One region of the Phyllobacterium sp. 22229 genome, then DNA from elsewhere that is predicted to be linked to it. Evidence: predicted binding sites of a transcription regulator. Region 1 holds the regulator's gene; each other region holds the start of a gene.
What was found. The regulator LexA, encoded in region 1, represses DNA repair genes until DNA is damaged. The targets are predictions, from matches to a motif close to TGTTCNNNNTGTGTTCNG.
Positions count from the first base shown of each region.

Region 2: a site for LexA is predicted at 2,222-2,239, ahead of ACTJJ7_RS21880 (DNA recombination protein RmuC). Genes of this name have one in related genera too.
Region 3: a site for LexA is predicted at 3,830-3,847, ahead of ACTJJ7_RS08100 (helicase-related protein). Genes of this name have one in related genera too.
Region 4: a site for LexA is predicted at 6,026-6,043, ahead of ACTJJ7_RS05105 (glycosyl transferase family 2). Genes of this name have one in related genera too.

Region 1 covers NZ_JBQEPA010000001.1:114,746-122,529, reverse strand. Annotated here, with positions in the region: gene ACTJJ7_RS00555 (ABC transporter ATP-binding protein) at 1-582, opposite strand, end outside; gene ACTJJ7_RS00550 (carbohydrate ABC transporter permease) at 588-1,418, opposite strand; gene ACTJJ7_RS00545 (carbohydrate ABC transporter permease) at 1,418-2,365, opposite strand; gene ACTJJ7_RS00540 (ABC transporter substrate-binding protein) at 2,481-3,743, opposite strand; gene ACTJJ7_RS00535 (hypothetical protein) at 3,870-4,088, shown strand; gene ACTJJ7_RS00530 (substrate-binding domain-containing protein) at 4,164-5,192, shown strand; gene lexA (transcriptional repressor LexA) at 5,431-6,150, shown strand; gene ACTJJ7_RS00520 (ComEC/Rec2 family competence protein) at 6,144-7,784, opposite strand, start outside.
Region 2 covers NZ_JBQEPA010000020.1:98,157-105,940, reverse strand. Annotated here, with positions in the region: gene truA (tRNA pseudouridine(38-40) synthase TruA) at 1-176, opposite strand, end outside; gene ACTJJ7_RS21895 (GNAT family N-acetyltransferase) at 176-673, opposite strand; gene fmt (methionyl-tRNA formyltransferase) at 670-1,599, opposite strand; gene def (peptide deformylase) at 1,609-2,139, opposite strand; gene ACTJJ7_RS21880 (DNA recombination protein RmuC) at 2,274-3,509, shown strand; gene ACTJJ7_RS21875 (hydantoinase/oxoprolinase N-terminal domain-containing protein) at 3,663-5,678, shown strand; gene ACTJJ7_RS21870 (malate synthase G) at 5,786-7,784, shown strand, end outside.
Region 3 covers NZ_JBQEPA010000005.1:181,393-189,176, reverse strand. Annotated here, with positions in the region: gene ACTJJ7_RS08105 (RNA-binding S4 domain-containing protein) at 210-614, opposite strand; gene ACTJJ7_RS08100 (helicase-related protein) at 629-3,673, opposite strand; gene phbB (acetoacetyl-CoA reductase) at 4,356-5,081, opposite strand; gene ACTJJ7_RS08090 (acetyl-CoA C-acetyltransferase) at 5,213-6,397, opposite strand; gene phaR (polyhydroxyalkanoate synthesis repressor PhaR) at 6,671-7,282, shown strand; gene ACTJJ7_RS08080 (GlcG/HbpS family heme-binding protein) at 7,373-7,784, shown strand, end outside.
Region 4 covers NZ_JBQEPA010000003.1:226,211-233,994, forward strand. Annotated here, with positions in the region: gene ACTJJ7_RS05065 (tetratricopeptide repeat protein) at 1-475, opposite strand, end outside; gene ACTJJ7_RS05070 (polyprenyl synthetase family protein) at 629-1,645, opposite strand; gene ACTJJ7_RS05075 (putative signal transducing protein) at 1,819-2,040, shown strand; gene ACTJJ7_RS05080 (methyltransferase) at 2,044-2,817, shown strand; gene ACTJJ7_RS05085 (S49 family peptidase) at 2,897-3,754, shown strand; gene ACTJJ7_RS05090 (hypothetical protein) at 3,840-4,025, shown strand; gene ACTJJ7_RS05095 (4-(cytidine 5'-diphospho)-2-C-methyl-D-erythritol kinase) at 4,026-4,916, shown strand; gene moaB (molybdenum cofactor biosynthesis protein B) at 4,919-5,461, shown strand; gene ACTJJ7_RS05105 (glycosyl transferase family 2) at 5,465-5,971, opposite strand; gene ACTJJ7_RS05110 (PA0069 family radical SAM protein) at 6,121-7,272, shown strand; gene ACTJJ7_RS05115 (ribonuclease HII) at 7,400-7,784, shown strand, end outside.

The sequences.
Region 1 (7,784 bases):
ATCGTGGGTGACGTAGATCATCGTGGTTTCGTGCATCTTGGCATGCAGCTTGGCGATCTCAAGCCGTGTCTGCACGCGCAGGGCGGCATCGAGATTGGAGAGCGGTTCATCGAACAGGAAAACTTTCGGATCGCGCACGATCGCACGGCCGATGGCCACGCGCTGGCGCTGGCCGCCGGAGAGCTGCTTTGGCAGGCGGTCGAGATAGGCGGTGATCTGCAGCATGTCCGCCGCCTCGTTCACCCGCCGCTTGATCTCCTCCGCGCCGCCCTTGGCGAGTTTCAGCCCGAATGCCATATTGTCGAATACCGTCATGTGCGGATAGAGCGCATAGGACTGGAACACCATGGCGATGCCGCGCTGCGACGGCGTCAGACTGTTGACCACCTTGTCGTCGAAGGCGAGTGTTCCGGCGGTGATATCCTCAAGCCCGGCGATCAACCGCAGCAACGTCGACTTGCCGCACCCGGATGGGCCGACGAACACCATGAACTCGCTCGGGCTGATTTCCAGATCGACACCCTTGATGACATCGAAGGTGCCGAAGGACTTGCGGACATTGTTGAGACGAATAGCTGTCATTTGAGTTACCCCTTGACGCCGCCGGCGGTGAGGCCGGAAATGATCTTGCGTTGGAAAATCAGGACGAGAACAACGAGCGGCACCGTCACGATGACGGATGCGGCCATGATCGTGCCCCACGGGATTTCATGCGCGCTGGCTCCGGACAGAAGCGCGATGGTGACCGGCACCGTGCGCACCTCCGTCGAAGAGGTGAACGTGAGGGCGAACAGGAACTCGTTCCATGCGGCAATGAAGGCGAGCAGTCCGGTGGTTACCATGGCCGGCCACATCAAAGGCAGGAAGACCTTGGTGATGATGACCCAGGGCGTTGCACCGTCGACGATGGCCGCCTCCTCGATTTCGACAGGCAGATCGCGCATGAAGGTGGTCAGCACCCACACGGTGAACGGCAGCGTGAAGATCGTGTAGGAAAAGACGAGGCTCCACAGCGTGTTGTAGAGGCCGAGAAAGCGCACGACCTCGAAAAGGCCCGCCAGCACCGCGATCTGCGGGAACATCGAGACGGAGAGGATGGTCAGCAGCAGCAGCGAACGGCCGCGAAACCGCACGCGGGCCAGCGCAAAGGATGCGGTGACGGCAATCAGCAGGGCCAGCAACACCACCAGTGTCGACACGATAAGCGAATTGAGCAGATTGCGGGTGAAACTGCCGGCATTGATGACCGATACGTAGTTTTCCAGCGAGAATGACGACGGAAAATACTCGACGGTGAACAGGTTGCTGCCGGTTTTGAAGCTGGTGATGATGGCGTAGTAGAATGGAAAGACCGCCAGCACGACAATCAGGGTGACTAGCGCATAAAACGCCGTGTTCTTGGTGAGATTCCAGATCATCAGCGGTCTCCTCCATCGAGGCGCACGCGGCCAAGCCAGATCGCCAGTACGGTCATCAGCGCGATCACCAGGAACAGCAGCGTCGATTGCGCCGAGCCATAGGCGAATTTGTCGAACTCGATGAGATTTTCGCGTGCCAGCACCGACATGGTCTTGGTCTGCGAGCTGTTGGGAGTCAGAACATAGATCAGGTCGAAAATGCGCATGGCATCGAGCAGGCGGAAAATGATGGCAACCATCAGCGCCGGCTTGATCAGCGGCAGGGTGATACGGAAGAACTGGCGGATCGGATGCACGCCGTCGATATGCGCGGCTTCATAAATGTCTTTCGGCACCATCTGCAGGCCAGCCAGAATGAGCAGCGCCATGAACGGCGTGGTCTTCCAGACATCGACGATCAGCACCGCTGTCATCGCCGTATCGGCGCTCGCCGTCCAGGCGATGGGATGGCTGATGAAACCGAGGCGCAGGAAAAGATCATTGAGAATGCCGAACTGGTCGTTCAGCATCCAGCCCCACAGGCGGGCGGACACGATGGTCGGAATCGCCCAGGGAATGAGGATGGCGGCACGGACAATGCCCCTGCCCTTGAACTCGGCATTCAGAACAAGCGCGACGATCATGCCGAAAAAGGCTTCCAGCGCCACGGAGATGATGCTGAAGCGGACCGTGTTCCACACGGCGTTCCACCAGGTCGGATCGACCAGAAGTCCTGAAAAGATCGTGCGGCCGCTCTTCAGCTGGATCCACGAGAGATAGTTCTTGAATCCCACCCATTTGGCCGCGCCCATATTGGTCAGCGAGGCATCGGTGAACGAGAAATAGATTGTCCGAAGCAAGGGCCAGCCGGCAACGATGGCCAGCGCGATGATCATCGGAATGAGAAACAGCTGCGCCGAACGGGCGCGCTGCCGCAAAAGCTCTGAACGTGCGGTGGAAGGCGTCATGCTCGTATTCCTGCCCGTGTGGTTCCAGATGAAGCGAAAGCGTCAGGCAAACGGTGCGAACGGGGTTCGGGAGGTTGTGAACGCCATCCGCACCGTGCCCTTTGCTGGCAGGGGCCTACCAGCTGTTTCCCTTGAGTTCAGTCAGCTTTGCTTCCAGAAGCTCAAGGTTTTCGGCAGCGGTGCCATTGCCCGATAATGTATCGTGGACCGCGCTCCAGAACATGTTGGACACTTCATTGTATTTCACCTTCGTCGGCGCCGAGGGGCGCGGAACGGAATTTTCAAACACCGGTTTCCAGTTTGGAATCAGCGGCTGCGCGGCGGCGATGTCCTTGTCGTCATAGAGCGCCTTGATGGTCGGCATGCTGGCCTGGGAAATCGCCCGCGCCTTCTGCTGTGCGGGCGAGCCGAGGAACAGCGCAAGCTTGATCGCCTCTTCGGGTGCCTTCGAATATTTTGAAACCGCCAGGTTCCAGCCGCCAAGCGTTGCGGCGGAGCTTTGGCCTTCCTTGCCGCTCGGCAGAGGCGCCACATCGAACTTGCCCTTGATGGCGCTGCCATCGGCCCCGGCCAGCGCATAGGCATAGGGCCAGTTGCGCATGAAAACGGAATTGCCGGTCTGCCAGACGCCGCGCGCCTCTTCCTCGGTGTAGGCAAGCACGCCCTTGGGCGAAATGGTGTCGACCCAGCCCTTGGCACGGTCGATGGCTGCTGCCGCTTCCGGATTGTTGATCGAAATCGTGCCGTCCGCCTCGACGATCTGCCCGCCGCCCGAGGATTTTACCCATTCGAGCGCGTTGCAGGTCAGGCCCTCATAGGCATTGGCCTGGAAAACAAAGCCATAAATGCTCTTGTTGCCGCCCGCCCGTTCGCCGTCCTGGATTTCCTTGGCGGTTGCCGCCATCTCGTCCCAGGTTTTCGGCACCGGCTTCTTGTACTTTTCCAGCAGGTCCTTGCGGTAATAGAGCGCCGGAGCATCGGTGAACATCGGCAGGGCGACCAGCTTGCCGCCGACGGTCTGGCTTTCGATGATCGAAGGGATGTGCTGGTCGATGACGTCCTTGGCGGCTTCCTTCAGGTCGAGGAACTGGTCGGCCAGCTGCGGCGCCCAGATCACGTCGGTGCGGTAGACGTCGATATCCGTATTCCCGGCGGCGAGCCACAGGCGGTACTGGCCGAAATTGTCGGAACTGTTGGCAGGCATGGCAACGATCGACACCTTGTTGCCGGTTTCCTTCTCGAACTGGTCAAGCTGCTTGCGCAGGAATTCGCGTCCATTGCCAGTGTCGCCGGATACAATCGCCAGATTGGCGGCAAAAGCCCCCGACGCCAGCAAGGTCGTGGTCAAAAGGGTCGCAATGAATGATTTGGCTTTCATGATTTCCTCCCAAAAATCTGACAGAATCGGCTGCCGCACATCGCAGCGATGCTTGGCTCCTCCTCAAAAACTCCTCCTGAAGCGCTTTGGAAATCATTTGAAACATCAAAATTCAAAGCGCTTTGAATGAAAAATGACAAAGCCCCTCCGGCCTGTCAAGCCGCAAATTGGCGGGATAAGCCGGATGCCTTGGCTGGCGGCGTCCTGATCAAACATATTGCATATAAATTACAATATATTATGCGAAATATCTCAACATGTGAATTCCCTGTTGGTGCACCGCTGAAACCGCATCTCGCCAACCAAAGATCACAATATCGCGAGCAATTACCCAAAGCGCTTTGAATTTAGGCTCTGGTTATGTTTAGTATTTGGAGTCATATCTGCATTGCCTGAATACACCGTATTGGATTGCGTGCCATGAAACTCAAGGAACTGGCTGAACAACTGGGCCTCTCGCAAACGACCGTCAGTCGCGCCCTGAACGGCTATCCCGAAGTCAACAAGGCCACGCGTGAGCGCGTCAGCCAGGCGGCGCAAAAATACGGCTATAGTGCCAATGCCAATGCCCGCCGCCTTGCCATAGGCCGTATCGGCGCCATCGGCATCCTGATGCCGCGCGACCGCAGCGAACGTTTCGGCCCGCATACGAGCGAATTCTTCTCCGGTCTGGCCGAACAGCTGTCGCAGCACGAAATGGACCTGCTGATGAGCCCGAGCATTAACAATGACGAGCTTGCGGCTTACCGGCGGCTGATTTCCAGCAAGCGCGTGGACGGCATCATCATCACCGGCCCCACCCTGATGGACGAGCGCGTGGCCATGCTGACGGAAGCGAAATTTCCCTTCGTGCTGCACGGGCGAACCAATATCGCCGCCCCGCATGCCTGGCTCGACATCGACAATGCCGGCGCCTTCCGGCAGGCGGCATCGCATCTGATCGATCTTGGCCACCGGCATATCGCGATGATTGACGGGCTGAAGGGCCATACGTTTTCCGAACACCGCGAAATGGGTTATCGCGAAGCGCTGGTCGAGCGCGGCATTGCCGTTGATCCGCGCTTCATCGTGCATGAACGTTTTTCCGACGAGACCGGTTTTCACGAGGCACAGCGGCTTTTGTCCTATACGCCGCATCCCACGGCTATTCTCGCCGGCTCGATGATGACGGCGCTCGGCATTTTCCGCGCCATCCGCTCAAAGGGCTACGAACTGGGCAAGGAAGTCTCCGTGATCGCCCATGACGACGTGTTTCCCTATCTCAATGCCAGCAACATGGTGCCGGCCATGACCACCACCCGGTCGTCGATCCGCTCCGCCGGGTCGCGTATTGCCGAGCTGCTGGTGCGTGTCCTCGACGGCGAACCGGTCGAGAACATCCACGAGATATGGCCCGTAGAACTTATCCTGCGCCAGTCGAGCGGTCCGCCCGTCGCCCCGCGCCGGTGACATCGCCTGGTCAAGCGTCTGCGCTCGGCGATTCGGACGAAAGCTGTCATGATACTGTGATATCCAATTGGAAACCGACGGAACAATGCCCCGAATGGGTGCATTTCTGCCCGCACATGCCCCGTAACCAAGCTTCCAGCATTGCCGCAACGGAATATTAAGCACTTGTAGAACAATGCTGGAACAGATAGTGTTTGTTCTGGTTTTGTTTTTCCGATTCCCTGCTAAAGGATCGCCGATGCTCACGCGTAAACAACATGAACTTCTTCTCTTCATTCATGAGCGTCTGAAGGAGACAGGCATTCCGCCATCCTTCGACGAAATGAAGGATGCGCTGGATCTGGCCTCCAAATCCGGCATTCACCGGCTGATCACCGCGCTGGAAGAGCGCGGCTTCATTCGCCGGCTTGCCAACCGGGCACGCGCGCTGGAAGTCCTGCGCCTGCCGGACTCCATCGCACCCGGCCTCAACAGCCAGAGAAAGTTCGAGCCGAGCGTCATCGAGGGCAGTCTCGGACGCAATGTGGCCCCGCCGAAACCGCAGCCGCGCGCCTCCAATGACATGGACATGCCTGCCAATGTCAGCATTCCCGTCATGGGCCGGATTGCCGCCGGTGTGCCGATTTCCGCCATCCAGAACCAGACCCACATGCTCAGCCTGCCGCCTGATATGATCGGCAGCGGCGAGCATTACGCGCTTGAGGTCAAGGGTGACTCGATGATCGAAGCGGGCATTTTTGACGGCGATACGGTTGTCATCAAGCGCGGCGACACCGCGAGCCCCGGCGAAATCATCGTGGCGCTGGTCGATGACGAGGAAGCCACCCTCAAGCGGTTTCGCCGCAAGGGTGCCTCGATTGCCCTGGAAGCGGCCAATCCTGCCTATGAAACGCGGATCTTCGGACCGGACCGCGTGCGGGTTCAGGGCAAGCTTGTCGGCCTGATCCGCCGTTACTGACCGTCCGCCGCGTCCCGTTCGGCATTGTTCGGGACGCCTTTGGCCGCATGGGCCTTGTGTGAACGCTCCGGCCGGTTGCGCGCCGCATTGGAATGGATGCGATAGCTGTTCCATGGCCGGTTGGGCGGACCTATCGCGAAGGTCAGACGGGCGGACAACAGCCTTTGCTCCAATGCTTCTGTGGCTTTCGATACATCCGTCAGGTCGCCCTGCCCTTGCGCAGCCGGGCCAAACCGGATTTCGGCGGCGCCGTTCAACGCCAGATCGCGGCGCGTGATCACCATCGGGCCGGGCACGGGGCAAGCGGCTTCGACACCGGCAAAGCCCAGCACGACAATATTGCCCGCGTTGCAGGCCGCATCCCGTTGCGCGGGATCATCCGTATAGGCAATGATGAGGCCGCCCGGTTCACGCGTGATACAGAGCTTTCCGGCGCATTCGAACGCGCCCTCCACTGCTACTTTGCCGCTTCCTGCCGGTTTGACGATCTGATCCAGCCCATAGCCCTGCCGCCAGTTGTCGAGGGTGAAGGCACCGCCCAGCGGGCGATTGATCATCAACGCCGTGCCATTGCGCGCACCGGCCAGCCGGCCATCCTCCGACAGGACGATATCCGGCAGCGCTGCGCGTGCCATGATCAGGGCGGCGGCAGCAAACAGCGGCAGGCTGCACAGGCGCAGCCATGATGACGGGAGAATGAGGATCACAAGCCCCACGCTCATCAGGATCAGGCTCGGCTGCGGCATCGGACCGGGATTGCCCGAGGGCGAGAGTGCCGCCACGTGATGGGCAATGAAGACCACGAGGTCGATGCCGCGTTCCATGACGGAAAATGCCAGAAAATCCAGATCGAACGGCATCAGCAGCAGCGCCAGTACGGCGAAGGGCATGACCAGAACCGAGACCGCGGGCAAGGCAAATGCGTTGCCGATCAGTCCAAGCGGCGCGGTATTGTTGAAATGGTAGGCGGCAAAGATCGCGCTGGCCGACCCGGCGACCAGAGATGTGAGGGCGATATCACTGACATGGTCGCCGATCCTGCCGGGCAATTGCAGCAAGAGGCCGCTGCGGGATGCACTCCGGGCATTCCGGGCGGTCCTGCGCGGCGACCACCAGCCGTAAAATGCGATCAGTGCGGCGGTGGCCGAGTAGGACATCTGGAAGCTTGGCCCCATCACCTCATGCGGCGCGATGGCGATGGTCACCAGAGCAGCCAGAGCGACATTGCGCAAAGACAAGGCGGCACGATCCGCCGTCATGGCGACAAGCATCACGCCGAGCATGACAAAGCTGCGCTGGGCCGCCACGTCCATACCAGAGAGCAGCAGATAGAACGCCGACGCCAGCAACGCCGCGCAGGCCGAAAACTTCTTGATCGGATAGCGCGCGGCGAAGTCCGGGAAAAAGGCCATGCCGGCACGCAGCGAGCCGATAACGATTCCGGCGACGAGCGCCATGTGCAATCCCGAGATGGAGAGGATGTGCGACAGGCCGCTCAGCCGCATGGCGTTGTTGGTGGCGTCGCTGATGCCATCGCGCTGGCCGGTGATCAGCGACGCGGCAATGGCTCCGGTTTCGCCGGGCATATGACCGGCAATGCGATCGGTCAGTGTCTGGCGCATTGTGGCAACCAT
Region 2 (7,784 bases), on a different contig from region 1:
GCAATCGCATGCACGCCCGAATCGGTGCGGCCCGCGGCGCCAAGGGAGATGGTTTCGCCGCAGAACTTGAAGATGGCCTGCTCGATGGCTGCCTGAACGGTATGGCCGTTTTCCTGCCGCTGCCAGCCCGCATAGGGGGTGCCGTCATATTCGATGGTGAGCTTGTAGCGCGGCATCAAAGGCCCTCGAACGCTCTGGAGTAGACAAGCGTTCCCGACAGAGGTGCATCGCTGAAAGCCAGCGCCTGCAGATACGCGCCCTGATATTGGCTGGTAAAACCCGATGCCCGCGCATGGGTGTAGCCGAAGCGGCCGTAATAGCCGGGGTCGCCGAGGACAACGGAAAGGGTTTCGCCCATGAGCGCCAGCTGTTCGTGTGCAGCCTTGATCAGTGCGGACCCGATGCCTTTGCCCTGATGGGCGGAGGCGACACTGAGCGGTGCCAGCGCAACCGCGTCAAAGCTGGTTCCATTCTCAACGCGCAGCCTTGAAAACAGGATATGGCCCGCCAGCGCGCCATCGAACTCCGCAACCAGTTCGAGAACGACATCGCCATTGCCGCTGAGTTGCGCGACCAGCTTTGCTTCATCCGGCCCGTCAAAGGCCTCTTCGAGGATAGCTGAGATCAACGCGCGGTCCGCGGGCTGTACGCGACGAATGGCGATGCTGCTCATGGCAGCTTGGCCCCTTGCGCAATCTTGGCGCCACGCTGGAATTCCTGCCCATCCATGGCCTTGCCACCCGCCCGCTGTAGCGCGCGCAGACGCACCGCGCCTTCTCCGCAGGCAATGCGCAGATCGTCGTCGAGCACGGTGCCCGGCACGCCGGCACCGGTTGCAAGCAGCGAGCGCAGCAACTTGACGCGTTCGAGGCCGTCACCGATTTCCATCTCGCACCAGGCGCCGGGAAACGGTGCCAGACCGCGAATGCGGTTATGGATGTCAATGGCTGGCAGGGTCCAGTCAATGCGGGTTTCAACCTTGGTGATCTTCGACGCGTAGGTGACGCCGTCTTCCGGTTGCGGGGTCAGGGTGAGGCTGTCCCGTTCCAGCGCAGCCATGGCGCGCACCATCAGGTCTGCCCCGATCATGCTGAGCTGGTCGTGCAACTCGCCCGCTGTCGTGTCGGGTGTGATCTTGACCTTTTCGGCCATGGCGACCGGGCCCGTATCCAGCCCTTCATCCATTTTCATGATCATCATGCCGGTTTCGCTGTCACCCGCCATGATGGCCCGCTGGATCGGCGCGGCGCCGCGCCAGCGCGGAAGAAGCGAGGCATGGCCGTTGTAGCAGCCAAGGCGCGTGCCTTCGAGAATGGCGGTCGGCAGGATCAGGCCATAGGCCACGACGATGGCAACATCCGCATTGAGGTCACGGAACGCCTGCTGTTCCTCGGGATTGCGCAGGCTTTTGGGCGTGCGCACTTCAATGCCGAATTCCTCGGCATTGCGATGAACGGGGGAGGGAGTTAGCTCCAGTCCGCGCCGCCCGGCAGGACGCGGCGGCTGGCTGTAGACAGCGACGATCTCATGGCCCTGGCCAATGAGCGCGTTGAGAACCGGTACGGAGAATTCCGGGGTTCCCATGAAGACGATGCGCAGGCTCATGGCTTACACCGCCAGCCGACTCGGAACGCGATCCTTGGCAAGCTTCTTGAACTTCTTCATCACCATTTCACGCTTGAGGCGCGAGATGTAGTCGATGAACAGAACGCCGTTGAGGTGGTCAATCTCATGTTGAAGGCAGGTCGCCAGCAAGCCGTCAGCCTCGATCTCGTGCTTCTTGCCTTCGATGTCAAAATAGGCAACGCGCACTTTTGCCGGGCGTTCCACTTCCGCATAGTAATCCGGAATGGACAGGCAGCCCTCTTCATAGACATTGCGCTCGGTGCTGGAAGACAAAATCTCGGGGTTGATGAAAACCTGCGGTGCCTTCGGTTCGTCTTCTTTGGCAAGGTCGATCACCAGCATGCGCAGCGGTTCCGCCACCTGAATGGCGGCCAGGCCGATGCCCGGCGCGTCATACATGGTGTCGAGCATATCGTTGGAGAATTTGCGCAAATCAGCGTCAAAGCGCTCCACGGGTTTGGAAACCTGGCGCAACAGCGGATCGGGAAGAATGACAAGCGGTTTGATAGACATGTGCATCACCTAATATCTCGGCTTTCAACCGTCAATCCGACACAAACGGCATTTGTGCCGGCATGACCATCATTTGTAAAAATGTTCTTGTTTTGATCTCACATTTGCCATCCGAATCGGTTAGTCTGCTTGCCATGGAAACATCACATTCACTCGACCAGCCATTGTTTCAGCTTGGTGCCAGTTCAATATCGGTCGGCACCGCGCTGATGACCGCGGCTGTCATCGTTGCCCTTGCCATCGTCCTGTGCGGGATTGCGCTCTGGCGTTCGGCGCGGATACGGCTGATCGCGGAAGTACAGGCGGAAGACCGTGCGCGCGATGCGGAAGTGCGGATGGCTGAGATCCTGAAGAGCCAGTCCGAGATGCAGGGCCGCATGCAGACCATGGCCGAACTTTTCGGCTCCCGCCAGGCTGAACTCAACCAGTCGATCCGCGAGCGCCTTGACGGAATGACCAGCCGCATCGGCCAGACTATGACCGAACAGACGCAGTCGACTCATGAAAATCTGGCCAAATTGCAGGAGCGGCTGGCGGTCATCGATACCGCACAGAACAATATCCAGTCGCTGGCCGGACAGGTTGTCCAGCTGCAGGCGATCCTCGCCAACAAGCAGACGCGCGGCGCTTTCGGCCAGGCGCGCATGGAAACCATCATTGCCGATGGCCTGCCGCAGGGGGCCTATGAGTTTCAGGCCACGCTCTCCAATGGAAGCCGGCCGGATTGCATCGTTCGCATGCCGAATGGCGCTCCCAATCTGGTCATCGACGCCAAATTTCCGCTGGAAGCGTGGAATGCCATCCGCGAGTCCGAAACGCCGGACACGAAGAAGCTGGCGCTTGCCCAGTTCCGCCGGGATATCGAAATCCATATTCGCGATGTGTCGGAAAAATACCTGATCAATGGCGAAACCCAGGATACGGCGTTTCTCTTTGTGCCGTCGGAATCCATCTTTGCCGAGATTCACGAGAATTTCGAAGGCATTGTGCAGAAGGCCCATCGTTCGCGCATCGTCATCGTTTCGCCATCGCTGCTGATGCTGTCCATTCAGGTCATTCAGGCGGTGCTCAAGGATGTGCGCATGCGCGAGCAGGCGCATCTCATCCAGGGCGAGGTGATCCGCCTGATGGAAGATGTCGGGCGTCTGGATGACCGGGTCCGGCGGCTGCAGACGCATTTCGGTCAGGCCAGCAAGGATATTGACGATATTCTCGTCTCGTCCGGCAAGGTGACAAAGCGCGGCCAGAAGATCGAGGCGCTCGAATTTGTCGATCCGGCGGCCGGCGAACCTGCAAAGGGACCGGATGCCAGCCGTTCGGCAGCATCGGCAACGGGCCAACTGCGCCTGCGCGTGGTGGACGAGGATTAACGGTCATCCCAGCCGTGACGTAACGGGCCGTCACGTAACAAGATTCGAATAGTTCCGGCACTGTTGTGCCGTTGCGGCGGCAAATGTCAGAATCAGACCACTGGTCGTCTGCGCCGTCATGGGATAACCCTGCCACAAACGGCGCAGGGCATCATGGCTGATTCACAGATAGAGAACGCGATTTTCCTCGGTATTGATACGGGCGGCACCTATACGGATGCGGTTCTCTGGTCGGAGGCGCGCGGCGTCATCGCCAAGGCCAAGGCTCTGACCACGCGCCACGATCTGAGTGTCGGCATCTCCGGGGCGGTCGAACGCATTGTCGAAGAGGCTCGCATTGATCCGGGCCATATCCGCCTTGTCTCCATGTCGACCACACTGGCCACCAATGCCCTTGTCGAAGGGCAGGGCGGGCGGATCGCCCTTGTCATGGTCGGGTTCTCGCCAGCCGATCTGGAGAAGGCGGACCTTGGGTCTGCCCTTGGCTCCGATCCCGTTGTCTTCCTGCCGGGTGGCCACGATGTCTATGGCCGTCCGCAGCCCTTCGATGTCTCGGCGCTGCAGGAGGCCTTGCCGCGCCTCAAGGATGAGGTGACGGGCTTTGCCGTCTGCGCCTATTTTGCCGTACGCAACCCCGAACATGAGATTGCCGTTCGCGATCTTGTAAGGGCGCAGACGGGTCTGCCTGTCACATGCAGTCACGAGCTTTCGGCCAAGCTGAACGGTCCGCGCCGTGCCCTGACGACCGTCCTCAACGCCCGGCTCATCGCGATGATTGACCGTCTCGTGGCGGCGACGGAGGGATTTCTCGACCGGCGCGGCATTCATGCGCCGCTCATGGTGGTGCGCGGCGATGGCGCGCTGGTCTCGGCGGCATTTGCGCGGCACCGCCCGATTGAAACGATTCTGTCGGGACCGGCTGCCAGCCTTGTCGGCGCACGCCATATGACGGGCCTCGACAATGCCATCGTGTCCGACATTGGCGGAACAACCACGGACGTTGCTGTTCTCGACAATGGCCGTCCCCGACTCGATCCCAACGGCGCCACCGTCGGCGGTTTCCGCACCATGGTCGAGGCGGTGGCCATGCGCACATTCGGACTGGGGGGCGATTCCGAAGTGTCGCTGGACGACAATGCCATGGCACCGCGCATCATGCTTGGACCAAGGCGCCTGGTACCGCTCTCCCTGCTTGCAGCCAATCACGGCGCAACGGTCATCGATCATCTGGCGCGGCAGGTGAAGACGGCCAATCCTGGACGTCTGGACGGGCGTTTCGTGCTGCGGACCGGCGTGCCCGAACAAATGGCTTCGGGATTGAGCAAGGGCGAAGCCGAGCTTTACGTGCGGATCACCGGTGAACCGCAGCCGCTCGACCGGCTTTTGAATTCCGTTTCCCAGACCGCGACGATCAACCGGCTGGTGGCGCGCGGGCTCGTTCATCTCTCGGGTTTCACGCCGTCCGATGCCTGCCATGTCCTCCACCTGCAGAACAATTGGAACGGCGAGGCGGCGCGCTACGGCGCCATTCTCTATGCCCGGCGCAAGGATGGGGCGGGCCGCCCTTTGTGTGATACGCCGGAAGAGATTTCGCGCCGCACCTATGACGCACTCATCCGCCGCTCGTCGGAAGTGGTGCTGGAAACCGTCTTTGCCGAGGATGGATTGGATGGTCCTGACATGGTGGCCAGCCCACTGACCCAAAGGGCGCTTTCCGGCGAAGGCGGCATTGCCGGCATCAAACTTGATATCGACCGGCCGCTGATCGGCCTGGGTGCTTCCGCTCCCGTCTATTATCCCGCTGTCGGAACCATGCTGGGCGCCCCGAGCATTGTTCCCGTCGACACCGATGTCGCCAATGCGCTGGGAGCTGTCGTCGGACAGGTGCGCGTGTCGGTCGAGGCCTACATCAGCCAGCCCGTTGAAGGGATTTTCCGCGTGGCGGCGGGAGAGGCTGTGAAGGATTTTCAGGAGGAAGAACTGGCGATTGCCTTTGCCGAGGAAACACTGCAGGAGCAGGTTCGCAGTTTTGCGCTGGAAGCCGGTACCGATGAAGCACAGGTAACGATTGCCCGAAACATCAGCGCGGCAACGGTTGAGGATCAGCGAAAATTTATCGAAGCGGTGCTGGTTGCAACCGCCACGGGCAGGCCCCGCATCGCCCACTGATTGATTATTTCCATTATGGCATAAATCATGTTCATTTAGGATGAATTGACGGGGAATGCTTTGGTGTGTTCAAGGATACGCTAACAGAAAATCTGAAGGAGTATGGTATGAGCGAGCGGGTCGAGATCAATGGTCTGAAGGTGGCGAAAGAGCTCTACGACTTCGTGGCACATGAAGCGGTCACCGGAACGCCGGTCAATGCCGATGCCTTCTTCCAGGGACTGGCCGCCATCGTCGATGACCTGTCGCCGAAGAACCGGGCCCTGCTCGCCAAGCGCGATGCATTTCAGGAAAAGCTTGACGCGTTCTATCGCGAAAAGCGCGAGACGGGATACACACCGGAGCAATATGAAGCGTTCCTGCGCGAAATCGGCTATCTGCTGCCCGAGGGCGGAACATTCTCGGTTTCTACCGACAATGTCGATCCGGAAATCGCGGTAACGGCTGGACCGCAGCTGGTTGTGCCTGTCATGAACGCCCGCTACGCGCTCAACGCGGCCAATGCGCGCTGGGGTTCGCTTTACGATGCGCTCTACGGCACCGATGCCATTCCGGAAACCGGTGGCGCGGAAAAAGGCAAGGCATTCAATCCGCTGCGCGGCGCCAAGGTTATCGCCTGGGCCAAGGCCTTTCTCGACGACAGTGCGCCGCTCGATGGTGCACGCTGGGCCGATGTGACCGGTCTTTCCATCGATCACGGCGCCCTTGTGCTCAGGACTGCCAATGGGGTTGCCCCGTCGCTGAAGGATCCGGCGCAGTTCGTCGGCTATAAGGGCGATGCGTCCAGTCCATCCTCCGTTCTCCTGGTGAAGAACGGCATGCATGTGGAGATCGTCATCAATGCCGGTCATCCCATCGGGAAAACCGATCCTGCCAATATTGCCGATGTGGTGCTGGAATCGGCACTCACGACCATTCAGGACTGCGAGGATTCCGTTGCTGCCGTCGATGCGCAAGACAAGGTTGTCGTCTATCGCAACTGGCTCGGCCTGATGAACGGCGACTTGCAGGATACATTTGAAAAGGGCGGCAAATCAGTCACGCGCAAGCTCAATCCCGACCGCGACTATACAGGGAAAGACGGCAAGCCGCTGACACTGCCCGGCCGTTCGCTCATGCTGGTGCGCAATGTCGGTCACCTCATGACCAATCCGGCTATCCTCGACAAGGATGGCAATGAGGTGCCGGAAGGCATCATGGATGCGGCAATCACCGGTCTGATTGCCCTGCACGACGTCGGCCCCAAGGGCCGCCGCATGAATTCGCGTGCCGGTTCGATGTATGTCGTCAAGCCGAAAATGCACGGCCCGGAAGAAGTCGCCTTTGCCTCGGAGCTGTTCGGACGCGTTGAAGCGCTGCTCGGCATGCAGCCCAACACGATGAAGATGGGCATTATGGACGAGGAGCGCCGCACGACGGTCAACCTCAAGGAAGCCATCCGCGCGGCAAAGGAACGGGTTGTTTTCATCAATACCGGCTTCCTCGACCGCACCGGCGACGAGATCCACACCTCCATGGAGGCGGGTCCGATGATCCGCAAGGGTGACATGAAGCAGGCATCCTGGATCGGCGCCTATGAAAACTGGAATGTCGATGTCGGGCTTGAATGCGGCCTTTCCGGCCATGCGCAGATCGGCAAGGGCATGTGGGCCATGCCGGACCTCATGGCAGCCATGCTCGAACAGAAGATTGCCCATCCGAAGGCCGGTGCCAACACTGCATGGGTGCCGTCGCCGACGGCCGCCACGCTGCATGCCACCCACTATCACAAGGTTGATGTGGCCGAGGTACAGGCAAAGCTGAAGACGCGCGGCCGCGCCAAACTCGGCGATATCCTGTCGGTGCCGGTCGCTTCGCGGCCGAACTGGACACCGGACGATATTCAGCGCGAACTCGATAACAATACCCAGGGCATTCTGGGTTATGTCGTGCGCTGGGTGGATCAGGGCGTCGGCTGCTCCAAGGTGCCTGACATCAACAATGTCGGCCTGATGGAAGACCGCGCCACCTTACGCATTTCCGCCCAGCACATCGCCAACTGGCTGCATCATGGCGTCGCCGGCGAGGCGCAGGTTCTGGAAACGCTGAAGCGCATGGCCGGTGTCG
Region 3 (7,784 bases), on a different contig from region 1:
GGCCCGGAAAATCTCGACGTGCAAAGGGATTGTCTTCATCACATCAGGACCGAGCCATTGTCCAAGTCCGCAGCGTGCCATTCATCGCATCGCGATGGTCCGCCGACAAGCAACCATCATCTCCCAATATAGGCATTCCGGAAATAATATTTTAGCCCGGCCGACCATTTTGGAGATAATTTCGATATTTCCATGTTTTTCATCGCAAACTAATCTTCGGAGCCGTCAGGCCGGCCCTTCATCAGCCGGTCGACATCCCGCCGCTCGCGCTTCGTGGGCCGGCCGCTGCCCGCGTCGCGCCTGGGCAGCATGTCAAGGCGGCTCACGGCATCCTTTGGCGGCGGCGGCGGAGAAATGTCCTCGTACAGCGCGCGCGCCTCCTCGGCGGGTCCGCGCCGGGTACCGCCGGACAGGACTTTGTAAATGAGAATGCGCCGGTCCAGCGTGATCGTCAGCACATCACCGGGTTTGACCCCGTGTGATGGCTGGTCGATCTTGTCCTTGTTGACCCGGACGTTGCCGCCCGATGCCAGTTTTGCAGCGAGGGAACGGGATTTGACCACCCGCGCGAAAAACAGCCACTTGTCGATGCGCTGCCTGTCGGTTCCCGTCATCTGGGGTCAGACCCTCACTTCTTCATCTGTTCCTTCAACGCCAGCAATTTGGCGAAGGGGGAGTCCATGTCGATCTTGACCGGACGTTCTTCCCGCTCCGGACGCTTGCCGTGATGCTGGGGCTTGCCGGAAGGCTTGCCGCCTTCCTGCCGGAAGCGCTCGCCACCGCCGGGCTTGCCGCCCTTGCCGCGGAACTCCTTGCGCTCACCGCGCTCACCCTGCGGACCGGCATTGCGGTTCGGACGGCTTTGCCGGTTTTGACGCTCCTCGCCCTGGCTGTCGCCGCTGCGGGCCTGCTGCTCGCGTCCGCCCTGGGGACGGCGGTTGTTGTTGCGGCCCTCGAAACGCGGTGCCTGGCGCCAGAGCAGCACCGGCTTGGGTGCGTCTTCTGCTGCCGGAGCGGCGGCGGTTTCAGCAACGGCTGCAGGCGCTTCCTCTGCAACCGCAACGGGCGCCGCAGCCTCGACAACCGGCTTGACGATCGGATCACCAACCGGTTCGGCCGCCGGGACTGATTTGGTGCCTTCTGGCGCGGTGCCCTGCGGCGCAGGCGCCTGGGCGACGGCATCGAGTTCGGCAACCTTGGCCGACACAACGGCAGCGTCGGTTGCTTCCGAGCGGTAGCCGAGATTCTTGAGGATTTCTTCCATGTCATCGGCAGTGGCGCCGAGAATGGACATCATCGCCGGCGTGACGACGAAACGCGTGCCGTCATAGGCACCGTCAGGCCGCGTTCCGCTTCCCGGCTTCCAGGCCAGCGCCGGACGGATGAGATCGGCCAGACGCTCGAGAATATCGATGCGCACGGCCCGGCGACCGAGCAGCCGGTAGCCGCCGAGGCGATAGAAGGCCGGATCGAAAGCGGGATCGGTGACAACCGATGTGCGGCCTGCGGACAGCACCTGCACGACGTCGCCATAGCCGGGGCGATCCCTGGCATCTTCCTTGAGCGCCCACAGCAGCGTCAGCAGACCCGCAGGCGCCGGTTTGAGCAATGCGGGCAGGAAGACGTGATAGGCGCCAAAGCGCACACCGAGGCGGCGCAGGGCAGCGCGCGAATCCTGATCGAGGCCGCGCACATCTTCCGCCACATCCCGGCGCTGCAGCACGCCGAAATTTTCGACCAGCTGGAACGCCAGTCCGCGGGTGATGCCGACCAGCGCATCGGCATTGGCAAGATCGACCAGCGGCTTGAGCACCGTATCCACATGATGGGCGAGGAAGCGGTCAACCCGCGCGGCGACCTTGTCGCGCGCCGGTCCCGTCAGCTGCTCGTCGGCCAGAAGCACCGCGCGGGGCTTCAGCGGCTGCTCGCCCGAGACGACCGAGGCGACCGGAGCGCCAATCCAGCGCAGCGTCCCGTCCGATCCCAGGGCGAAGTCGCCATTCGCGGAAGCGGCAAAACGCTCGGCGCGATTGTCGAACTCTGTCGCCAAGGCTTTTTGTGCGGCAGCCTTCACGGCTTTTGCATCGGTTCCATCGATCTGGCTGTCCGTAGTGAAACGGAATCCATCCAAACGTCCAACATGGTGCCCTTCGACAACAACGTCCCCGGCAGGGCTAATTTCGGCTTCTAGCATTGTATTCTCTCTCAGGCGCCTCATAAGCACGCTTGTCCTGCGGTCTACGAAGCGTTTCGTCAACCGTTCATGCAGTGCATCTGATAATCTGTCCTCAATTTCACGCGTCTTTTCTTGCCAATGTGCCTGATCTGCCAGCCATCCCGGCCGATGCGACACAAAAGTCCAAGTTCTGATCTGGGCAATCCGCCGCGACAAAGCATCGATATCGCCGTCGGTCGTATCAGCCCGGTGCACCTGTTCGCCCATGTACGTTTCGTTAACATGACCATGTTCGACGAGATCTGTATAGATCGATGCAATAATATCCGCATGCTGCGCCGGCGCAATTTTGCGGTAGTCCGGCAAGGCACAGGCATCCCACAGCAGCGCCACCCGTTCCGGCGTATTGGCCAGCGGCGCGATATCCGGGTCTTTCGACAGATAGTCGAGTGCCTGCTGATCCACCGCGGGCAGTGCCCGGGTCAATCCCTCCACCGGCGCGGGCGTGTCGATCGACCGCTTCAACGCGTCAAGGCTGGAGAAATCGAACCGGGCGGTGCGCCATTGCAAAATCTTGACGGAATCGAAGGCATGCGATTCCACCCGCTGCACCAGTTCCTCGGAAAAGCCCGATATCTGCCCGGTGACACCAAATGTACCGTCACGCAGGTGCCGCCCGGCCCGCCCGGCAATCTGGCCGATTTCGCCCGGCGACAGGTCTCGGAACTGATAGCCGTCAAACTTGCGGTCCTGGGCGAAGGCCACGTGATCAACATCAAGGTTGAGCCCCATGCCGATGGCGTCGGTGGCGACGAGATAATCCACATCGCCCGACTGATAGAGATCCACCTGGGCATTGCGGGTGCGCGGGCTCAGGGCACCCATGACCACGGCGGCGCCGCCATTCTGGCGGCGGATCAGTTCGGCGATGGAATAGACCTCCTCGGCAGCGAAGGCGACGATTGCGGTGCGCGGCGGCAGGCGCGTGATCTTCTTCGAGCCGGCATAGGTCAGGTTGGACAGGCGCGGACGCGTGACGACCGAAATGCCGCGCAGCAGCTTCTCCAATATGCCGCGCATGGTGGCCGCACCCAGCAGCAATGTTTCCTGACGGCCCCGCAAGTGCAGGATGCGGTCGGTGAAGATATGGCCGCGCTCCAGATCATTGGCGAGCTGGACCTCATCGATGGCGACGAAATCCATGTCGGTCTGGCGCGGCATCGCTTCGACGGTGCAGACCGCATAGCGTGCGCCAGGCGGCGATATCTTTTCTTCGCCCGTGATCAGCGCGACATTGGCAAGCCCCACCCGTTCGGCAACGCGGTTATAGACTTCGCGCGCCAGCAGGCGCAGCGGCAGGCCGATCATGCCGGTCTGGTGCGCCAGCATCCGTTCAATGGCGAGATGAGTCTTCCCCGTATTCGTCGGCCCCAGAACGGCGGTGACGTCACGGCCGCTCAGGATCAAGGGAAGTTCGGGAGTAGGCATAAGGTTCATCAAAAATATCCAACACCGGCACGACGGCCTTACCAGAACCAGCAAGGCATGCCGGGCATGCTCTATCCGATAGCACTATCGGTATCAGACAGAAAGTATGCGGCGACCTCAAGATAAACAATTGCGAACCGATTCACGGAGTGTTCCATTAAGAAATAGAACGCGAGCAGAACGAATCAGCGACGAATCAGCTATAGGACCAGATTCCTGCTTTGTTCACGGCCACATCTAGCTTTGCGGGGTATGAGTCGCACAAGATGCTGAATCGTCAAGGGCAGGATTTCATTGAATCCGTTCATCCGCATTAACCTTTGGCTTGCTGGCGCGAAAACCGACATTCCGGCGTCAACCGGTTTTTTGCCCGGTTAAGGAAATCGTAATATTTCCTTATAGTTAGTTAAGGAATCCGGGCTCCGCGCGTCCCGTTCCATTAACACTTCGATCAAAGGAAGAACGAATCAGCGACGAATCAGCGCTTTGCATTCTTTCCCGTTTTGTTCACGGCTACATCTTGTGCTGAAGGCGCGGGAGTCGCACCAATCACCGAACGCACGGGAAGGAAATAGGACAAGATTCAGGAAATGCCGTTAACCTTTGGCCGCGAGTATCGGGAATCGCTGCCGCACAAAACAAAACGCCGCCGACCGTTTCCGGCCCGCGGCGGCGTCTGATTTGCTTCCGATCAGCTGAAATATTGCCCGCCATTGGCGGTCAGCGTCGAACCGGTGATGAAACCGGCATCATCCGATGCGAGGAACACGACGCAGCGCGCGATTTCCTCCGGCTCCCCCAGACGTCCGACCGGGATTTGCGGAATGATGCGCTCGTTGAGCACCTTCTCATCGATGGCCCGCACCATTTCCGTTCCGATATAACCGGGGCAGATGGCATTGACCGTAATCCCCGCACGCGCGCCTTCCTGCGCCAATGCCTTGGTAAAGCCGATATCCCCGGCCTTGGCCGCGGAATAGTTGGCTTGTCCGGCCTGGCCCTTTTGCCCGTTGATCGAGGAAATATTGATGACGCGGCCGAATTTGCGGTCGCGCATGCCCGTCCATACCGGATGGGTCATGTTGAACAGGCCGGTCAGATTGGTGTTGATCACTTCGCCCCATTGACCTGGGGTCATCTTGTGAAACATGGCGTCGCGGGTGATGCCCGCATTGTTGACCAGTACGGCGACGGGGCCGTGATCAGCCTCGATCCTGGCAATACCGGCAGCGCATTCTTCATAGTTGGAAACATCCCACTTGTAGGTGGCAATGCCGGTTTTTTCCGTGAATTTCTTCGCCGCGTCGTCATTGCCGGCGTAATTTGCCGCGACCTTGTACCCCGCCGCTTTCAGGGCCACGGAAATGGCTGCGCCGATACCCCGTGTTCCACCCGTGACGATTGCCGTTTTGGTCATATTTCCCCTCCCTAATTCATGTTGGATCAAAGTTAGTGTTGTTGAAAAAGAGACGTGGCAGCAGCCTGGAAATTTAGTGCTGCCAGAGCACGGGTCCGGCAAACGCCGGACCCGTGTTCATTCTTGCAAGATCAGTCCTTGACGCGCTCAACGCACAGCGCAATGCCCATGCCGCCGCCAATGCACAGCGTGGCAAGGCCTTTCGTGCCGTTGCGGCGCTTCAATTCATAAAGCAGCGTGTTGAGCACCCGGGCACCGGAAGCGCCGATCGGATGACCGATGGCAATGGCACCGCCATTGACATTGACGATATCGGGATTGAGCCCGAGATCCTTGTTGACGGAAAGCGCCTGCGCCGCGAAGGCTTCGTTGGCTTCGACCAGATCAAGGTCCTCCACCTTCCATCCAGCTTTTTCCAATGCCTTGCGCGAGGCGGGGATTGGACCTGTCCCCATGATGGCAGGGTCGACACCGGCCGTTGCCCAGGAGACGATGCGCGCCAAGGGCTTGACGTTGCGGCGCTTGGCCTCGTCTTCGCTCATGAGCACCACGGCCGCCGCGCCGTCATTGAGGCCCGAGGCATTGCCTGCGGTAACGGTGCCTTCCTTGTCGAAAGCGGGCTTCAACTTGGTAAGAGAGTCAAGCGTCGCGCCATGGCGGATATACTCGTCATCGGCAACGACCACGTCGCCCTTGCGGGTCTTGACCGTGAACGGCACGATTTCATCCTTGAACTTGCCCGCCTTCTGCGCGGCTTCCGCCTTGTTCTGGGAGCCAAGGGCGAACTTGTCCTGGTCTTCGCGGGTGAACTGCCACTTGCGGGCGATGTTCTCGGCCGTATTGCCCATGTGGTAGCCATGGAAAGCGTCGGTCAGGCCATCCTTGATCATCGTATCGATCATCTTGAAATCGCCCATCTTCACGCCGCCGCGCAGGTGCGCGCAATGCGGCGCCATCGACATGGACTCCTGTCCGCCCGCCACGATGATGTCGGCATCGCCGGTCGCGATCTGCTGCATGCCGAGCGCCACGGCGCGCAGGCCGGAACCGCAGAGCTGGTTGAGCCCCCAGGCCGTCGCCTCCTGCGGAATGCCAGCCTCCATGGCCGCCTGGCGGGCCGGGTTCTGCCCTTCACCAGCGCCGAGCACCTGGCCCATGATCACTTCATCGACATCGGCACCATCGACACCGGCGCGGCTCAGCACTTCCTTGATCACCGCAGCGCCGAGTTCATGGGCCGGGACGTTGGCAAAAGCACCGTTGAACGAACCCACGGGGGTTCGCGCTGCACTGGCGATAACGATGGATTGGGTCATGGACGTCTCCTTGTCATTGAGATGCTGAATTCATTCAGCTTGGCTTCCCGAACAGAATTCCCTCCCTGCGTCAGTTTGACAAGGGGCATTCGCCGCGAAGCCAAATTTATCGCCCGCAGGGCCGAGAAAGGCTGGAATGATCTGCGCGATGGATGCGGCGCACAAATCACTTTGATTTGCGCCGCTTTCCCCCTATCCTCGCTGGCATATCAGTAAGCGGGCACGCAAATTCAGACCATTTGAGTCTGATGACATGAGTTGGGGAGTTCTCTGATGGCAGCAAAAACCGGCGACGTCGTCATTAAAAAATATGCCAACCGGCGCCTCTATAATACCGGCACGAGCACCTATGTGACGCTGGAAGACCTCGCCGAGATGGTAAAGCGCAATGAGGATTTCACCGTTCAGGACGCCAAGACCGGCGAAGACATCACCCATTCCGTCCTGACCCAGATCATCTTCGAACTGGAAAACAAGGATGGGCAGAACATGCTGCCGATTCCGTTCCTGCGCCAGCTCATCGCCTATTACGGCGACCAGATGCAGGTGGTGCTGCCGACATTCCTCGAACAGTCCATGAGCGCCTTTGCCAAGGAACAGGAACGCATGCGTGAGCAGCTTTCCGCCGCCTTCGGCAAGTCGCCGATCGACATGATGAATATCAGTGCGCCGGTCAAGCTCGTTGAGGAGCAGGTTCGCCGCAACACCGAAATGCTGCAGCATGCCATGCGGATGTTCACGCCGTTCCCGCTCAACAAAACGGCCGGAGCGGCCGAGGCCGACGAAACACCCGCCGCCGAAACCGCCAAGAAGGACACCGGGCTGGACGAACTGAAAGAACAGATCGCCGCCATGCAGCGCAAGCTCGATTCCCTCGACAAATAATCCAGGCCAGATCCGTTTTGACTGAGCATCCGGCTCGCACGGCGGATCGGCTTTTCCTGTTTTATGACCATACGAACCCAAGAGGATACCATGGCTCAACTCTCACTTTCCAAAGCCAACACCATCATCAAGGCAGCGCTTGCCAAGGCCACCGAGGCAGGCATGCGTCCGCTCTCCGTTGCCGTGCTCGATGCCGGCGGCCACCTCAAGGCCTTCCAGAAGCAGGACGGCGCCTCGCTGCTGCGCTTCGAGATCGCTTTCGGCAAGGCATTTGGCGGCCTGTCCATCGGCACCGGCTCGCGCACCGTTGAAAAATTCGCCAAGGAACGCCCGCATTTCGTCGAGGGGCTGGTGGCAGCATCGGGCGGACGCGTCATCCCGGTGGCAGGCGGCGTTCTCATCAAGAACGCCAAGGGAGAGATTCTCGGCGCGGTCGGCATCACCGGCGATACATCCGACAATGACGAGATTGCCGCTGTCGCCGGGATTCAGGCGGCCGGTT
Region 4 (7,784 bases), on a different contig from region 1:
TGGGCTTGCCTGCCCCCGCCCTGGCCCAGGCGGAAATCAGACCGGTGATCATTCTGTCGAGGTCTGACTGGAGCGACAGCAGCATCAGGTTGTCCACCTTCTGGTACTGCTTCTTGTTCATCGCATCGATGCCGAGCGCCAGACGCGAAAAACGTTCGATCTCCGGAACCGATTTCAGTTCCTGCGCAATCGGCAATGCCTCCTTGAACTGGCCATCGGTCAGAAGAACCAGCAGGAGACTCTGGCGCAATTCCTTGTTTTTCGGATCATAGGCAAGAGCCTGCCGGTAGAAGGAAATGGCGCTGTCGAAATCATTGCTGCGTTCGGCGGTGCGGGCAGAGAGAAAGGCACCGGACAGTGAACCGGCAGCAGTTGCCAGATCCTTGCCGGTCGCCGCCGGTGCGGAAATGACACTGATGGTCAAGGCAGCGAGTGTTGCGCCCATCACGGAGCCAAGCAATTTACTGCGCTGCATATACAAAATCCCTCTTCATTGTCGTCATTGTGAAATGATCGCCCGAATCCTCAGGAAAAGCATGGCCTTTTTACGGTCCACTCTCAAGTTTCATCGAAAGAATAAAGGCAACGGCCTGCCAGAGGCCATGGCAGGCGTTCGATCCACAACGGATCAGTTCACGCGGCTGATGCAAAAGTCGATGACTTCCAGAAGGGCGTCCTTCTGCGGCGACTGATCGAGCGGGGCCAATGCATCGCGGGCAATCCCGCCAAAATGCCGGGCGCGCTGGATCGTATCGCTGAGGGCGCCGTAGCGGGTCATCAAGCCCTTGGCCTTCTCAAGCGCCTTGTCGTCGTTGGCGCCATTCTCCAGCGCGTCCTTCCAGAACAGCCGCTCTTCCGCCGTGCCGCGTCGATAGGTCAGAACCACCGGAAGGGTAATTTTGCCTTCGCGGAAATCATCACCGGTGTTCTTGCCGAGATCCTTGGCATTGCCGCCGTAATCCAGCGCATCGTCAACGAGCTGGAATGCGAGGCCGAGATTGAGGCCATAGGAGCGCAGCGCCTGGCGATCCGTGCGCGAGGACGATGCAATGATCGGCCCCACTTCGGCCGCTGCGGAAAACAGCGCGGCCGTCTTGGCCTTGATCACCGCCAGATATTCATCTTCGGTTGTCTCAAGATTTTTTGCCGCCGCAAGCTGCATGACTTCGCCTTCGGCAATGACCGAAGCGGAGGTTGCCAGCACATCGAGCGCTTCGAGCGAGCCGACGTCCACCATCATTTTGAACGCCTGACCGAGCAGGAAATCGCCAACGAGAACGCTGGCCTGATTACCCCAGATCATGCGCGCCGTGCTCTTGCCCCGGCGCAGGTCGCTCTCGTCAACCACATCGTCGTGCAAAAGGGTTGCCGTGTGCATGAACTCGACGCTGGTGGCCAGCTTGACGTGGCCATCGCCCTGATACCCGAACATGCGGGCAGCCGCGAGCGTGATCATCGGGCGCAGGCGTTTGCCGCCGGACGAGATCAAATGGTTCGCCACTTCGGGAATCATCTCGACGTCCGAACCTGCCTTGGACAGGATCAGTTCGTTGACACGGGCCATGTCGGCCTTGGTAAGATCAATCAGCGGCTGCACCGATCCCGTGCTGCTTTTCTTATCGTCCAGACTGACAACAACGCCCAAAACGAAACTCCTAAACTTCTCGCATAATGCGGCGACACCTTATTTTGACAGGCTATAACCCGCAAGCGGCGAATTGGCGCGCAAAAATGGCAGGGGTTACAAATTCGTGATAAAGCCCACACATGTGCTACAGGACTTATGGCACTTCCGGGCCAGTCATATGGGTAATGGCAATGATCGAAATCATGCGCACGAACGATCCTGTTCTCATCTCCTTTGTCGAATCACTGCTCAAGGATGCCGGCATCCGGCACTTTATCGCCGATTCCAACATGAGTGTGCTCGAAGGTTCCGTCGGTATTCTCGCACGCCGGGTGCTGGTCGATGCCAGCCGGGAGGATGAAGTCCGGCGCCTGCTCAAAGACGCCTGCCTCGAGCGCGAACTGCGCGGCTGATCCATGCCATCGACCGATACGCCCTATACGCTGGATGCATTCCATCGCGGCCGGTTTCACCTGCTCCAGCCCGCGCTGAAGGGACACCGTTCCGGGGTGGATGCGATGGTGCTTGCCAGCGCCGTACCCGATGATTTCTCCGGCCGTGTCGCAGACCTTGGCGCCGGTGCCGGCGCGGCGGGCCTTGCCGTGCTTGCGCGCTGCAGCAAGGCCAAGGCGGTCTTGATCGAACGTTCTGATTTCATGGCCGACTTCGCCCGCAGATCGCTTGCGCTGCCGGAGAATGCCGCCATCGCCGCCCGCACCGAACTCCTGCAGGCCGATGTCACCCTGACCGGCAAGGCGCGGGGTGCGGCGGGGCTTGCCGACAACAGTTTTGACTTCGTGATCATGAACCCGCCCTTCAACCGGCCCACCGACCGCGCGACGCCCGATCCGGTGAAGGCGGAAGCCCATATCATGACCGACGGCATGATGGAGCAGTGGATCCGCACCGCCGCTGCCATCGTCAAGCCCGGTGGAGCGCTTGCCATCATTGCCCGCCCGGCTTCGATTGCCGAACTGCTCGATGCCTTGCAGCGCCGCTTCGGCGGGCTGGTCATCGTGCCCGTGCAGCCAAGACCGCAGGATGCCGCTATCCGCATCATCATCCGGGGAATTCGCGGCAGCCGTGCGGGCCTTACGCTTGCCCCTGCCCTGATCATGCACCACGAGACCGGCAACGGGTTCACCGAGCGCGCAACAGCCATAAACAATGGCCTTACATCACTTTTGTAGCATTTTCCGCACGGCGCCATTGTGATTTCATGCGTACCGCCTACATGCGCATGACTTGAAAGCATCAAAGGAGAAAGCATTGGCCCGATTGATCCGAAAATTGCTGCCGCGCCGTTGGCGCCCTGATTTTGTGGAGATACCGGTGGTTCGCCTGCATGGCGCCATCATGTCTGGCGGCGGTCAATTCCGGCAAAATCTTTCGCTTGCCTCCACTGCATCGGTTCTGGAGAAGGCTTTTGATGACAAGGATTCGCCCGCGGTGGCAATCTCGGTCAATTCGCCGGGCGGCTCTCCGGTGCAGTCGCGCCTGATCTACCGGCGCATCCGCGACCTGGCAGCGGAAAAGAACAAGAAGGTCTATGTCTTCGTCGAGGACGTCGCGGCCTCCGGCGGCTACATGATCGCCGTCGCCGGTGATGAAATCATTGCCGACCCTTCATCGATCGTCGGCTCGATCGGTGTTGTCTCCGCAAGTTTCGGCTTTACGGAACTGATCAAGAAGATTGGCGTGGAACGGCGTGTCTATACGGCGGGAAAGAACAAGGCGACGCTCGATCCCTTCAAGCCGGAAAACAAGGCTGATGTCGAACACCTGAAGACCCTGCAGCTCGAAATCCACGAGATTTTCATCGATCTGGTCAAGGAACGGCGCGGCGACAAGTTGAGCGCCAGCACCGATCTTTTCACGGGCCAGTTCTGGACGGGAACGCGCGGTGTCGAACTCGGTCTGGTCGACGGTCTTGGCGACATGCGCTCCTATCTGCAGTCGCAATATGGCCCCAAAACCAAGCTAAAATTGATCTCGCAGCCGCGCGGACTGTTCGGGCGCAGGATTCCGTCCGCCAGCGTGCGGATCGAAGGCCTTGGCAGCGGTCTGGCCAATGGGCTCGTGGACGCCGCCGAGGAACGGACGCTCTGGTCGCGGTTCGGCCTGTAAACCGGCGCAGGATTTTTTGGCAAGGCCGGAACTCCATGCTATGAATGCGGACAGGAATGATATCGGTAGTTGAGGGTTACAGACGATGCCACAATTGATCTTTTTTGCTCTTGTCGGCGCCGCCGCCTATTATGGCTATCGTTCATTCAAGAAGGAAGCACAGCGCGTCTCGCAGCGCGTCCGCGAAGCCGAAAAAGAGGCACAGAATCGGGCGCAGGGAACACTGGTTCAGGACCCCGAAACCGGTGAATACCGCCTGCGCAAAGACTGAGTGTCCATGCTTGCCAGTCCCGACCACACAGTCAGCCTGACCGCCCCGGCCAAGATCAATCTTGCATTGCACGTGACGGGCAGGCGTGACGACGGCTACCATCTGCTTGACAGTCTCGTCGTGTTTGCCCGTTTCGGCGACCGGCTGAGCGTGACGAAAGCGGCGGCCGATTCCTTTACCCTGTCCGGCCCCTATGGTGCCGGTCTTCCCGCCGACGATACAAACCTGGTGCTGCGGGCACGGGACGCCCTGCGCCGCCAGCATGGCGGACGGGCAACGCCCGTCGCCATCCATCTGGAAAAACATCTCCCCGTCGCGTCCGGCATCGGCGGCGGTTCCAGTGATGCCGCTGCGGCCCTGCGTGCGCTGGGTGCGCTGTGGGATATCGATGCCAGCCTGACGGAATTGGCCGCGCTTGGCCTGCCGCTGGGCGCCGATGTGCCGATGTGCCTGCATGGCGAGGCGCTGATCGCGCGCGGCATCGGCGAAAAGATCGAGCGCATCGCAGCCTTTCCGCGCTTGCCCATGGTTCTCGTCAACAATGGCGTCACGGTGTCGACGCCCCAGGTCTTTTCCGCGCTGACCCGCCGCGATAATCCTCCGCTGCCTGCCCTGCCTACCCTGACAAGCCTTACGGAGGTCTGCGCCTATCTCCGGCAGACGGACAACCATCTTTTCGCAGCCACGCAAAAGCTTGCGCCGTCGATCAATGGCAGCATGCAGGCGTTGATCGACACCAATCCGCTGCTCGCGCGCATGTCCGGCTCGGGCGGCACCTGCTTTGCACTCTACAGCGACGACGCGGCGGCTGACGCAGCGGCAAGACGGTTACGCCAAAGCCAGCCTGCATGGTTTGTCGTCGCCACCAGTAGCACTATGGAAGGGAACTGATCTTGGCCCGCATTGACGAGACACGCCCCTTTGTACCCGTCGGGATCGCCGTGCTGACCGTTTCCGATACGCGCACGCTCGATGACGATAAATCCGGCACAACGCTGGCTGACCGCATCGTGGCGGCGGGGCACCGGCTGGCGGACCGCGCCATCGTGACCGATGACCGCCAAGCGATACGCGACAAGGTGCTTGCCTGGTCAAGCAGCCCCGATGTGGATGTGGTCATCACCACAGGCGGTACGGGCTTTACCGGCCGTGACGTAACGCCGGAAGCCCTCGAGCCGATCTTTGAAAAGCGCATGGACGGCTTTTCCGAGGTGTTCCACCGCATTTCCTATGACAAGATCGGCACGTCGACCATTCAGTCCAGGGCAACCGGCGGTGTAGTCAATGCCACGTTTGTTTTCGTGCTGCCGGGCTCACCGGGCGCCTGCAGGGATGCCTGGGATAATATTCTCCAGTTTCAGCTCGACTACCGCCATATGCCCTGCAATTTCGTCGAGATCATGCCGCGGCTGGACGAACATCTGAAACGGGGCTGACAGCTACTTCACCGCGCCGGGAATAATCTCTGCCCGCAGGCGTTTCATGGCGAGACCGCGCGCCAGGTCCACGGCGCTCTTGCCCGGAGCCGACAAAGCCATCGCCTGACGCTTTGAAATCAGCAGCCCGTCGGCCAGCGGATTGCCCGGCGAGAAAACCCGGGTGAAAAACGGCCGCCGGTGGGCATGTGAGCGGGTGAAGCAGGCTGGCCCCTGCATGCGTTCCACGTGGATGGACACGGCCTCGATCCAGCCGTCAATCAGCCGCGCACCGGGTTCGATAAACAAAATCCAGTCGCTGCGCGCACGGCGCAGGCCATCGATCAATGTCTGGTCCTGCAGGAAAATGCACCCGGCCGCATCGGCCACACGGTGAGTCTGGTCGGTTGAACCCTGATCAATGACGATGACATCGCTCAACACACCTTCGACAGCTCCGCCCACCAGTCCGCCGAGCGTTCTGGCCAAGGGTTCATCGGCATTGCGGGTTTCGATCAGGACGGAAATCATCCATTTCAGTTATAGTATTATTATTGAAATTTCCATCATCCTTTTTCATCAGATTGTTCTTGCTTTGTTCTCATAATTTGTTAGGAATACATTCATGTTGCGACGGTGATGAGCGACTCAGTCTCGCTCCGGTCTCAAGGAGAATGCCAATGAACATCATGGTGCAGGCGGACAGGGCCGCCTTCGGGCAAGGCCGGGCGCAGCATGCCAATGCGCTCGTTGAGGAAGCCGGGCTGCGGATCGATCATGAGCGCCGCCGCGGACGCGGCGCGGGCATGAACCCATCCGGGCGCTTCGAGCCGGAAACGCGCCATGTCTTTGACGATGGCTGGGAGACAATCGAGGACTTGCCTGCCTTCAAAACCGAGGTGCAGATCGAGAAGCCGCGCACGATCATTACACGCAATGACTCGCCGGATGTCGGATTCGACCGCTCCATCAACCCCTATCGCGGTTGCGAGCATGGCTGCATCTATTGCTTCGCCCGCCCCACCCACAGCTATATGGGGCTGTCCGCCGGTCTCGATTTTGAATCGAAACTGTTTGCCAAACCCGATGCGGCCAGGATGCTCGACCGCGAACTGTCCAAACCGGGTTATACCGCCAAGACCATCGCCATCGGCACCAATACGGACCCCTATCAGCCAATCGAGAGGAAATGGCGCATCATGCGCGATATCCTGCAGGTGCTTGAAGAGCACCAGCATCCGGTCGGCATCGTCACCAAGTCGGCGCTGATCATGCGTGACATCGATATACTCGCCCGCATGGCCGAGAAAGGTCTTGCCAAGGTCTGCCTTTCCGTCACGACGCTGGACGGCAAGCTCGCCCGGACGATGGAACCAAGGGCCTCAACCCCGACACGGCGGCTGCAAGCACTGCGTGCACTTTCCGACGCGGGCATTCCGACGGGAACCCTGGTGGCCCCCATCATTCCCGGTCTCAATGATCACGAGATCGAGCGCGTACTCGACAGCGTCTATGCCATGGGCGCGCGCGAGGCTGGCTACGTACTCCTGCGCCTGCCGCTTGAGGTCAGCCCCATCTTCAAGGAATGGCTGCTGCGCAACTACCCGGATCGCTACCGCCATGTTCTTTCTCTCGTGCGCTCCATGCGCGGCGGCAAGGATTACGACGCGGAATGGGGCAAGCGCATGCGCGGTGAAGGCCCCTATGCCTGGCAGATCGGACGCCGGTTTGAAATCGCCGCCAAGCGGCTCGGTATCAACCTCGCCAGGCGCCGCTTGCGCACCGACCTGTTCGTACCAACCGCGGGCAGCGAACAGTTGTCGCTGTTTTAACGGGCCATAACCCGTTTCTGAAAATCCGTCGGGCGCCCCCCATCCCGCTGACGGACGCCCCGATGCCCTACCCCATCCGCATCGGGGCCTTGCAGAGAATCAGAACGAATGCGAGTCTCGCCGCAACATGACTCGATCGCGTTCTGATTCTCTGCTTCTTCCTCTCGATACCGGCAAACCTGATTTTGCGGCGGAGCGCCGCCTCATGCGCGATGGCATACCCCATATCGTGGGGATCGACGAAGCGGGCCGGGGTCCTCTGGCAGGCCCTGTTGTCGCTGCGGCGGTTATCCTTGATCCCGAGCGGATTCCCGATGGTCTTGACGATTCAAAACGCCTGACCGCCAGGAAGCGCGCGGAATTGTTCGATATCATTTTGAAGACCGCGCTGGCGTCGGGTATTGCCAGTGTCGCCGCACCGTCGATCGATGCCACAGACATTCTGAAAGCCGCGCTGGAGGCCATGCGCCGTGCCACATGCGGCCTGTCCATTCTGCCCGGCCATGCACTCA